DNA from 2 places in the Streptomyces violaceus genome. Region 1 is predicted to be linked to the other one. Evidence: riboswitches for the same ligand, from Rfam matches in the RefSeq annotation. Region 1 holds a riboswitch; the other holds the start of a gene.
The links. A riboswitch is a leader RNA that binds a small molecule or an ion and turns the genes downstream of it on or off. The one in region 1 is predicted to bind glycine.
Positions count from the first base shown of each region.

Region 2: it holds a riboswitch for glycine, as region 1 does, so the genes downstream of both, gcvT (glycine cleavage system aminomethyltransferase GcvT) here and gcvP (aminomethyl-transferring glycine dehydrogenase) in region 1, are expected to answer to the same signal.

Region 1 covers NZ_CP107911.1:7,573,668-7,579,317, forward strand. The annotation lists gene OG542_RS34120 (MerR family transcriptional regulator) at 170-853, shown strand; gene OG542_RS34125 (DNA polymerase IV) at 988-2,391, shown strand; gene OG542_RS34130 (PRC-barrel domain-containing protein) at 2,407-2,781, opposite strand; glycine riboswitch at 2,895-2,990, shown strand; gene gcvP (aminomethyl-transferring glycine dehydrogenase) at 3,169-5,650, shown strand, end outside.
Region 2 covers NZ_CP107911.1:2,698,830-2,704,479, reverse strand. The annotation lists gene OG542_RS11970 (L-serine ammonia-lyase) at 1-948, opposite strand, end outside; gene glyA (serine hydroxymethyltransferase) at 1,052-2,329, opposite strand; gene gcvH (glycine cleavage system protein GcvH) at 2,344-2,721, opposite strand; gene gcvT (glycine cleavage system aminomethyltransferase GcvT) at 2,823-3,944, opposite strand; glycine riboswitch at 3,983-4,109, opposite strand; glycine riboswitch at 4,111-4,211, opposite strand; gene OG542_RS11950 (AAA family ATPase) at 4,388-5,062, shown strand; gene OG542_RS11945 (enhanced serine sensitivity protein SseB) at 5,507-5,650, shown strand, end outside.

The DNA of each region.
Region 1 (5,650 bases):
GAGCGTCACACGGTCCGTGCCGAAGGCATTCGGCTAGCCTTTCCCCGCGGTGGGGCACGGGAAACCACTCTTAGGGTGATTATCACTCGGCGTGGCGAGTGTGGCGATCGTTGACGCACCCCGGGTGACTGCCTACCGTCGAGAAGGCAGGTCAAGGACGGAGGTCGGCGTGAGAAGCAGCGGCGACGGTACGGCTGGGGGCGGCCCCGAGCGCAGTCTCAGGGCGAGTGGTCCGTACGCTCCCCCCGGCTCTCGGCTCCTTTCGGGCGGGGGGTACCCCCAGCCCGACGGTGCGGCCGATCATGCTCCGCAGCGACCGTCGGCGGTGCCGAGCAGCGGAGGGACGACGTCCATGGCGTCCGAGCAGATCGGCTATCGAGGCCCCACGGCCTGCGCGGCCGCCGGTATCACCTACCGGCAGCTGGACTACTGGGCCCGCACCGGTCTCGTCGAGCCGAGTGTGCGCCCCGCCCATGGGTCCGGGACGCAGCGGTTGTACAGCTTCCGGGACGTCGTCGTCCTGAAGATCGTCAAGCGGTTCCTCGACACCGGGGTGTCGCTGCAGAACATCCGCACGGCGGTCCAGCACCTCAGGGAACGCGGTTTCCGCGACCTGGAGCGGATGACGCTGATGAGTGACGGTGCGACGGTCTACGAGTGCACTTCGCCGGACGAGGTCCACGCCCTGCTCCAAGGGGGGCAGGGCGTCTTCGGGATCGCCGTGGGTGTGGTGTGGCGGGACGTCGAGAGCGCGCTGTCCCAGCTGCACGGGGAGCGTATCGACACCGGCGAGACCCTGGTAGGGCCCAACCCGGCGGACGAGCTGGCGCGGCGGCGGAACCGGGCTGTCTGACCCGTTGGACGGTGCGGTGTGCATGCGGCCGCAGCAGGCGGGATGTTTCCGCGCCGGGCTGTAAGCGGTTTCTCCCGGACCGGTCGGGAAGGTTCGGCACGGCGTTGTCAGTGGCGTAGGGCAGCATCGGAGTTGTGAGAACCGCGCCTACGATTCTGCATCTCGACATGGATGCCTTCTTCGCCTCGGTGGAGCAGGCGTCCAAGCCGAGTCTGCGCGGGAAGGCCGTGGTCGTGGGCGGGCTCGGGCCGCGGGGTGTGGTCGCGACCGCGTCGTACGAGGCCCGGGTCTTCGGGGTGCACTCGGCGTTGCCCATGGCGCAGGCCCGGCGGCTCGCGCCCAACGCCGCGTATCTCGTGCCGCGCTTCCAGTTCTACCGGGCGATCAGCGAGCGGGTGATGGAGCTGCTGCGTGCGTTGTCGCCACTGGTGGAGCCGCTGAGCCTGGACGAGGCGTTCGTTGACCTGGAGGCCGGAGGGGCGGCCTGGGACGAGCGGTCCGCGCGGCTGGCCGGGGTGAAGCTGCGTGCGGACATCCGGGCCGTCACGGGGCTCACGGGGTCGGTGGGGCTGGCCGCCTCTAAGATGCTCGCGAAGATTGCCTCGGAGCAGGCCAAGCCCGACGGGCTGGTGGTGATCGAGCCGGGGACGGAGCGGGCGATGCTGGGGCCGATGTCGGTGCGGACCCTGCCGGGAGTAGGGCCGGCGACGGGCGACCATCTGCGGCGGGCCGGGATCACCATCGTCGAGGAGATCGCCGAGGCGGGTGAGGACGAGCTGGTCCGGCTGCTGGGGAAGGCGCACGGACACGGGCTCTACGCCATGGCTCTGGCGCGGGACGACCGGCCCGTCGTGGCGGAGCGGGAGGCGAAGTCGGTGTCGGTCGAGGACACCTACGACGTGGACATCCACGACCGGCTGCGGGTCGGGCTGGAGGTGCAGCGGCTCGCCGACCGCTGCGTACAGCGGCTGCGCGGGGCCGGGCTGTCCGGGCGGACCATCGTGCTGAAGGTGCGGCGGTACGACTTCTCGACGCTCACCCGGTCCGAGACGCTGCGTGGGCCGACGGACGATCCCGGGGTGATACGTGAGGCCGCGGCCAGGCTGCTGGACTCGGTCGACACGACGGGCGGCGTGCGGCTGCTCGGGGTGGGCGTCAGTGGGCTCGCCGACTACACGCAGGAGGACCTGTTCGCGCAGGCGGCCGGGGAGCGGGCGGTCGCGGAGGGCCCGGTCGAGGAGCCTGCCGCGGCGCCGGTCGAGGAGTGGCCGGCGCCGGCCGAGCGGCGGTGGCCCGCCGGGCACGATGTGCGGCACGCCGGGTTCGGGCACGGATGGGTGCAGGGCAGCGGCCTGGGGCGGGTGACCGTACGGTTCGAGACACCCGACTCGGAGCCCGGGCGGGTGCGGACCTTCCGGGTCGACGATCCGGAGTTGGAGCCGGCGGACCCGTTGCCTTTGGTGTTACGAGAGCCTGAAGGGGGTCATGGGCCGGATGGTGACTCGGGGGATGCGGGGCTGCGGTCGGCCGCCCTTTAGGCGGTTACCGGGGCTTCAGGCCGTCTCGTCCGTGCCTGCCAGTTTGCCGAACTCGTGGTCCTGGAGCGGGGGAGGAGCGGCGACGTCGAGACCGTAGTGGTGGTAGAGCTGGAGTTCCTGCTCCGGGGAGAGGTGGCGGCCCACGCCGAAGTCGGGGGCGTCCTTGATCAGGGCGCGGTCGAAGGGCACGTGGAGGGCGCCGTCGATCAGTTCGCTGGGCTCGAGTGGGACGAAAGCGTCCCTGCTGAACAGGCCGGTCCGTATGGCGGCCCACTCCGGGGCGCCGGTGGCGTCGTCGAGGTAGACCTCGTCGATCGTGCCGATCCTGGTTCCGTTGCGGTCGAAAGCCTTGCGGCCGATCAGGTTGCGCGGATCGATATCGGTTCGCACGGGCCCTCCACATGGTCGCAACTCATCCGTAAACACTACAAAACGGCACAATCGGGGACGCGGCCACTCGAAGGTTCGTGCGTTGCCCTCGCTGGTAGGCTGACAGCGGCTGCTGACCCCGTGCGGGAGAGTCCTCCAGACATCATCGGAGGCGCCGAAGGAGCAAATCCTCCCCGGAATCTCTCAGGCTCACGTACCGCACGGACGAGGTCACTCTGGAAAGCAGGGCGGATGTCGACGGACTTCCGCTCTCACCGACGGTGAAAGCCGGAGGCCTTCGGGCGATCCGGTGAAGCTCTCAGGTTGACATGACAGAGGGGGAGGCCGTCCGGGTACCCGTGCCGTGGTGCCCCTCGAAGGTCGTGTCAGACCAGGAGGCCTCCGCATATGACCGCCCATCGCATTCCGCTCTCCGAGCTCGAAGAGGCAGTTCCCTTCGAGCAGCGCCACATCGGCCCCGACCATGAGGCGTGCGCCAAGATGCTCGCGCACGTCGGCTACGGCTCCCTGGACGAGCTGACGGCCGCCGCGGTCCCGGCCGTGATCAAGAGCGCCGAGGCACTGGACCTGCCGGGCGCCCGCGGCGAGGCCGAGGTGATCGCCGAGCTGCGCTCCCTCGCCGACCGCAACCAGGTCCTCGGCTCCATGATCGGGCTCGGGTACTACGGCACGTTCACGCCGCCGGTCATCATGCGCAACGTCATGGAGAACCCGTCCTGGTACACGGCCTACACGCCGTACCAGCCGGAGATCTCGCAGGGCCGGCTCGAGGCGCTGCTGAACTTCCAGACCATGGTCGCCGACCTCACCGGTCTGCCGACCTCCGGCGCCTCCCTGCTCGACGAGGGCACCGCGGCCGCCGAGGCCATGGCGCTGTCGCGGCGTCTGGGCAAGAACAAGAAGGGCCTGTTCCTCGTCGACGCGGACGCGCTGCCGCAGACCATCGCCGTGATCCGGACCAGGGCCGAGCCGACCGGCGTCGAGGTCGTCGTCGCCGATCTCAGTGCGGGCATCCCCGCCGACGTCGCCGGGCGCGAGATCAACGGCGTGCTGATCCAGTACCCGGGCGCCTCCGGAGCCGTACGGGACATCAAGCCGGTCATCGACCAGGCGCACGGGCTCGGGGCGCTCGTCACCGTCGCCGCCGACCTGCTCGCGCTGACGCTGCTGAAGTCGCCCGGTGCGCTCGGCGCGGACATCGCGGTCGGGACGACGCAGCGGTTCGGTGTGCCCATGGGCTTCGGCGGACCGCACGCCGGTTACATGGCCGTGGGGGACAAGATGGCGCGCAGCCTGCCCGGGCGGCTCGTCGGCGTGTCCGTGGACGCCGACGGGAACAAGGCCTACCGGCTGGCGCTGCAGACGCGTGAGCAGCACATCCGTCGTGAGAAGGCCACCAGCAACATCTGCACCGCGCAGGTGCTGCTCGCCGTCATGGCCGGCATGTACGCCGTCTACCACGGGCCACAGGGCCTGAAGAGCATCGCGCGGCGCACCCACCGGTACGCCACGGTCCTGGCCGCCGGGCTCGCGAACGGCGGTGTCGAGGTCGTGCACGGGGCTTACTTCGACACCGTGACGGTGCGCGTGGAGGGCCGGGCCGCCGAGGTCGTGGCCGCCGCGGAGCGGAACGGGGTCAACCTGCGGCTCGTCGACGCCGACCACGTCTCGATCTCCTGCGACGAGACCACGACGCGGGCCCAGCTGCGTGCCGTATGGGCCGCGTTCGGGGTCGAGGGTGTCGTCGAGGCGCTGGACGCCGCCACCGAGGACGGGCTTCCGGACGCTCTGCTGCGGTCCGACGAGTACATGACGCACCCGGTCTTCCACCAGTACCGCTCCGAGACCGCCATGCTGCGCTACCTGCGTCGGCTGGCCGACCGCGACTACGCGCTCGACCGCGGCATGATCCCGCTGGGCTCCTGCACCATGAAGCTCAACGCGACCACGGAGATGGAGCCGGTCACCTGGCCCGAGTTCGGGCAGCTGCACCCCTTCGCCCCCGCCGGGCAGGCCGAGGGCTACCTCACGCTCATCCACGAGCTGGAGGAACGTCTCGCCGAGGTCACCGGCTACGACAAGGTGTCCCTCCAGCCGAATGCGGGGTCGCAGGGCGAGCTGGCGGGTCTGCTCGCCGTACGCGGGTACCACCGGGCCAACGGGGACGAGCAGCGGACCGTGTGCCTTATCCCCTCCTCCGCGCACGGGACCAACGCCGCGAGCGCGGTGATGGCGGGCATGAAGGTCGTCGTCGTGAAGACCGCCGACGACGGCGAGATCGACGTCGAGGACCTGCGGGCGAAGATCGAGCAGCACCGTGACGAGCTGGCGGTGCTGATGATCACGTACCCGTCCACCCACGGTGTGTTCGAGGAGCACGTCTCCGAGATCTGCGCCCAGGTGCACGAGGCGGGCGGGCAGGTCTACGTCGACGGGGCCAACCTCAACGCGCTCGTGGGGCTCGCCAAGCCGGGGCACTTCGGCGGGGACGTCTCGCACCTGAACCTGCACAAGACCTTCTGCATCCCGCACGGCGGCGGCGGGCCCGGCGTCGGCCCGGTTGCGGTGCGTGAGCACCTCGCGCCGTATCTGCCGAACCATCCGCTGCAGCCCGAGGCGGGCCCGGAGACCGGGGTCGGCCCCATCTCCGCGGCGCCGTGGGGCTCGGCCGGCATCCTGCCGATCTCGTGGGCGTACGTCCGGCTCATGGGCGGCGAGGGGCTGAAGCGGGCCACGCAGGTGGCGGTGCTCAGCGCCAACTACATCGCCAAGCGGCTGGAGCCGCACTACCCGGTGCTCTACACCGGCCCCGGCGGGCTCGTCGCGCACGAGTGCATCATCGACCTGCGGCCGCTGACCAAGGCGACCG
Region 2 (5,650 bases), 4.9 Mb from region 1:
GAAGCGGACCACGCCCTCCTCGTCGGCGCCGGGCACGAAGTTGACGTAGTAGTGCAGGACCGCGGGGATGATCCCGGCCGCGCCGTTGGTGGGGGCGGTGACGACCCGGCCGCCGGCCGCGTTCTCCTCGTTGACCGCCATCGCGTAGAGGGTGATCCACTCCATGGCGAGGGCCTTCGGGTCGCCCTCCGAGCGGAGCTTGCGCGCGGTGTTCGCGGCGCGCCGGCGGACCTTGAGGCCGCCGGGCAGGATGCCCTCCTGGGACAGGCCGCGTGCCACGCAGTCCCGCATCACCTGCCAGATCTCCAGCAGGCCCTCGCGGATCTCCTCCTCGGTGCGCCAGGCGCGCTCGTTCTCCAGCATCAGCGCAGAGATGGACAGGCCCGTCTCCTCGGCCAGGCGCAGCAGCTCGTCGCCCGTGCGGAAGGGGTACTTCAGGGCGGTGTCGTCGAGTTTGATGCGGTCCGCGCCGACGGCCTCCTCGTCGACGACGAAGCCGCCGCCGACCGAGTAGTAGGTCTTCGTCAGCAGCTCCGCGCCCGAGGCGTCGTACGCCCACAGGGTCATGCCGTTCGCGTGGTACGGCAGGGCCTTGCGGCGGTGCAGGACCATGTCGTCGTCGAAGGAGAACGCGATCTCGTGCTCGCCCAGCAGGTTCAGCCGGCCGTCGGTCCTGATCGCGTCCACCCGGTCGTCGGCCTTCTCCACGTCCACCGTGCGGGGCGACTCGCCCTCCAGGCCGAGCAGGACCGCCTTGGGCGTGCCGTGGCCGTGGCCGGTGGCGCCGAGCGAGCCGTACAGCTCGGCACGGACCGATCCCACCTTCTCCAGCAGCTCCTCGTTGCGCAGCCGCCGGGCGAACAGGCCGGCCGCGCGCATCGGGCCGACCGTGTGGGAGCTGGACGGGCCGATGCCGATCGAGAACAGGTCGAAGACCGAGATGGCCACGGGAACTCCTGACTACGGGGTGGTACGGGGTGGTGCAAGGGGGTGGGCGCCGTGCCCGCCGGTGCCGTCACCGGCGAGTACGGCGCCCTGAAAGGTTTCTTCGTTACTTGTTCAGGCCCGGGTACAGCGGGTGCCTGTCGGCCAGGGCCTTCACCCGGGCCTTGAGCGCGTCGGCGTCGGCGGCCCCGAAGGGAGCGGGCGCCTTCAGCGTCTCGGCGATGACGTCCGCGACCTCCGCGAAGTCCTCGGCCTCGAAGCCCCGGGTCGCCAGGGCCGGCGTGCCGATCCGCAGACCGGATGTCACCATCGGCGGGCGCGGGTCGTTCGGGATCGCGTTGCGGTTGACCGTGATGCCCACCTCGTGGAGCCGGTCCTCGGCCTGCTGTCCGTCCAGCTCCGAGTGGCGCAGGTCGACCAGGACCAGGTGCACGTCCGTGCCGCCGGACAGGACGTCCACGCCCACGGCCCGGACGTCGTCCTTCACCAGACGCTCGGCCAGGATGCGGGCACCCTCCAGCGTACGGCGCTGGCGCTCCTTGAAGTCCTCGGAGGCCGCGACCTTGAACGAGACCGCCTTGGCCGCGATCACGTGCTCCAGCGGACCGCCCTGCTGACCGGGGAAGACAGCGGAGTTGATCTTCTTGGCCAGTTCGGCCGTGGAGAGGATCACACCGCCGCGCGGGCCGCCCAGCGTCTTGTGGGTCGTCGTGGTCACCACGTGCGCGTGCGGAACGGGGTTCGGGTGCAGCCCCGCCGCCACCAGTCCCGCGAAGTGCGCCATGTCGACCATCAGATACGCGCCGACCTCGTCCGCGATCCGGCGGAACTCGGCGAAGTCCAGCTGCCGCGGGTAGGCCGACCAGCCCGCGACGATCAGCTTCGGCCTGGACTCCTTCGCCAGCCGCTCCACCTCGGCCATGTCGACCCGGCCGTCGTCGCCGACATGGTAGGCGACGACGTCGTAGAGCTTGCCGGAGAAGTTGATCTTCATGCCGTGGGTCAGGTGCCCGCCGTGCGCGAGGTTCAGACCCATGATGGTGTCGCCCGGCTTGAGCAGCGCGAACATCGCGGCGGCGTTGGCCTGGGCGCCCGAGTGCGGCTGGACGTTGGCGTGCTCGGCGCCGAACAGCTCCTTGACCCGGTCGATCGCGATCTGCTCGACCACGTCGACGTGCTCGCAGCCGCCGTAGTAGCGGCGGCCCGGGTAGCCCTCGGCGTACTTGTTGGTGAGGACCGAGCCCTGTGCCTCCATGACCGCGACCGGGGCGAAGTTCTCCGAGGCGATCATCTCGAGCGTGGACTGCTGCCGGTGCAGCTCGGCGTCGACCGCGGCGGCCACGGCCGGGTCGAACTCGTGCAGGGATGTGTTCAGGACGGACATACGGCTACGACTCCTCAGCCGGCGGAGAACGCGGTGTACTCGTCGGCGGAGAGCAGGTCGCCCGGCTCGTCCGTGACGCGCACCTTGAACAGCCAGCCGCCCTCGAAGGGGGCCGAGTTCACCAGCGACGGGTCGTTCACCACGTCCTCGTTGACCTCGGTGACCTCGCCGGAGACCGGGGAGTAGAGGTCGGACACGGACTTGGTCGACTCCAGCTCGCCGCAGGTCTCGCCCGCGGACAGGGCGGCGCCGACCTCCGGGAGCTGGACGAAGACGACGTCGCCGAGCGCGTTCGCCGCGTGCTCCGTGATGCCGATCGTCGAGACGCCGTCCTCGGCGCCCGACAGCCACTCGTGCTCCTTGCTGTACCGCAGCTCTTTGGGGTTGCTCATGGCCTGGATTCTCCTGTACGCGCGGGAGTGCTGATGAAGGGGACCGCTGGTGAGCGGGGATGTGGTGCCTGCGGGCCGCCGGAGCGGCCCGCGGCCAGTGTCTACTTCTGGCGCTTGTAGAACGGCAGCGCCACGACCTCGTACGGCTCGTGACTGCCCCGGATGTCCACGGCCACACCGGGTGTGCCGGGCGCCGCGTGCGCGGGGTCGATGTAGGCCATCGCGATCGGCTTGCCGAGCGTGGGGGAGGGAGCGCCGGAGGTGACCTCGCCGATCACCTGGCCGCCGGTGACGACCGGGTACCCGGCGCGCGGGACCCGGCGGCCCTCGGCGACGAGGCCGACCAGGACGCGGGGCGGGTTCTGCTCGGCGCGGGCGGCGGCCTGTGCCAGGGCCTCGCGCCCCACGAAGTCGCCCTCCTTCTCGAACTTCACGACCCGGCCGAGTCCGGCGTCGAAGGGCGTCAGGGAGGTGCTCAGCTCGTGCCCGTACAGCGGCATGCCCGCCTCCAGGCGCAGTGTGTCGCGACAGGACAGCCCGCACGGGACCAGGCCGGGGCCCTCGCCCGCCTTGGTCAGGGCCTGCCACAGCTCGACGGCGTGCTCCGGCTTCACGAACAGCTCGAAGCCGTCCTCGCCGGTGTACCCGGTGCGGGCGATGAGGGCCGGGACGCCCGCGACCGTGCCGGGCAGGCCGGCGTAGTACTTCAGGCCGTCGAGGTCGGCGTCGGTGAGGGACTTCAGGATCCCCGGGGACTCCGGGCCCTGTACGGCGAGCAGCGCGTAGGCGTCCCGGTCGTCGCGCACCTCGGCGTCGAAGCCGGCGGAACGTTCCACCAGCGCGTCCAGGACCACTTGGGCGTTGGAGGCGTTGGCGACGACCATGTACTCCTGCTCGGCCAGCCGGTAGACGATCAGGTCGTCGAGGATGCCGCCGTCGGCCTGGCAGATCATGGTGTAGCGGGCGCGGCCGGGCTTGACCCCGCCGATGTTGCCGACCAGCGCGTGATCGAGGAGGGCGGCGGCCCCCGGCCCCGTGACGGTGATCTCCCCCATGTGGGAGAGGTCGAACAGCCCGGCCTTCGTGCGCACGGCGTTGTGCTCGTCGCGCTCGGAGCCGTAGCGCAGGGGCATGTCCCAGCCGGCGAAGTCGGTCATCGTCGCGCCGAGCGAACGATGCAGCGCATCGAGCGCGGTGTGGCGGAGTTCTCCTGTACTGCTCATCGGTCGTCGTCTCCCAGGGGCATGACGGGCGAGGTCGTTCCTCCCCATCTGTCATCGGAACCTGAGAGGTTCGCCATGACCACACGGGACACGGCTTGCACCTTGGGTGGAGCCACGCCGCTTCCCCGGACTCCGGACAAGGGTGCGGCCCGCTTTTCAGATGTGCCTCGCCCGCGCGGTAACGGGGCCTGAGAGATTCAAGGGAGGGACTTGCTCCTTCGGCGCCCCAGCGTCGGACGGTGCTGGGGACTCTCCCGCGCGGATTCAAACGGCCGGTATGCAGTTGGCGCGCTCATCATTGCACGCATTGTCTTGGGGTGGCAGGGGGACCACCCTGTAGCAGGCCTGTTGCAGGAAGAGGACTAAAACCAGAGAGATCGGGCATTACCTTCTCTTTACACTCGGCGGGCAAGGGACTCCGTACCTGGCCCCAGGGGAGGACGATCACGGTGAACAGGACCACCGCGTATGCCACGACATCGGGCATCGCGCTGCCCGAGCAGCCGACCGCTCCGGCGCGTGCGGCCTGCGGCCCGCAGCCGGTGCCGGTCGTCCGCGACCTGCGCGAGCGTGCGGGCCGCGGCCCGCACGCGCTGCTGTTCGGACCCCGCGACATCGTCGTGGTCACGGGCCTGCCCGGCAGCGGCAAGTCCACGCTGATGCGGCGCACCGTGCCGGGCCGGCGCATCGACTCCCAGGACACCCGCGACCACTGGGACCGACGCATGCCGCGGGCCCTGCCGTACGCGGTCTACCGCCCGCTCGTCCGCCTCGCCCACTACGCCGGTCTGCGCCGCTCGCTGCGCGGCGGCGAGGCCGTCGTGGTGCACGACTGCGGCACGCAGGCCTGGGTCCGCCGCTGGCTGGCCCGCGAGGCCCGCCGCCGGGGCGGCACGCTCCACCTGCTGATGCTCGACGTCACCCCCGAGCAGGCCCTGGCCGGCCAGCGCGACCGCGGCCGTGGCGTCTCGCGGTACGCGTTCCTGCGCCACCGCGCGGCCACCACCCGCCTGCTGCGCGAGGTGGAACGGGGCGAACTGCCGGCCGGCTGCGGCTCGGCGATCCTCGCCGACCGCGACGCGGCGAACACCCTGCGCCGCATCGGCTTCGTGGGCTGACCCGCCCCGGCCGGTGAGTCGGTGTCATGGGCCTGGCCTGTCCGTGTGCGGTGAGCTGGTGTTCATGGGCCTGGCCTGTCCGTGGTCGGTGAGCTGGTGTTCGCGGGTCCGGCTGTCCGTGGTCGGTGAGCTGGTGTTCGCGGGTCCGGCTGTCCGTGGTCGGTGAGCTGGTGTTCGCGGGTCCGGCTGTCCGTGGTCGGTGAGCTGGTGTTCGCGGGTCCGGCTGTCCGTGGTCGGTGAGCTGGTGTTCGCGGGTCCGGCTGTCCGTGGCCGGTGGCCGGTGTTCACAGGCCGGCCGGCCGCGGCCCGTGAGCCGTGTTCGTGGGGCAGGGGCCCCCGGACGGGGTGGCCGTCCGCGGTCCGTGGTTCACGGGGTGGCCGTCCGCCGTTCCCGAGCCGCTAGCCTTTGAGTCACAGCAGTGGTTTCAGGCAGGCGGTAGGCAGATGGACTTCCCGGCGGACTTCTCCGCGGACTTCCCGGCGCAGACGCAGACCCACCCGCACGGCGGATGGCCCGGCAACGAGCTGGAGGAGGTGCTCTCGGCATCCCTCGGCGCCGGTCCCTCGGCCGGCGGGCGGATCGTCGAG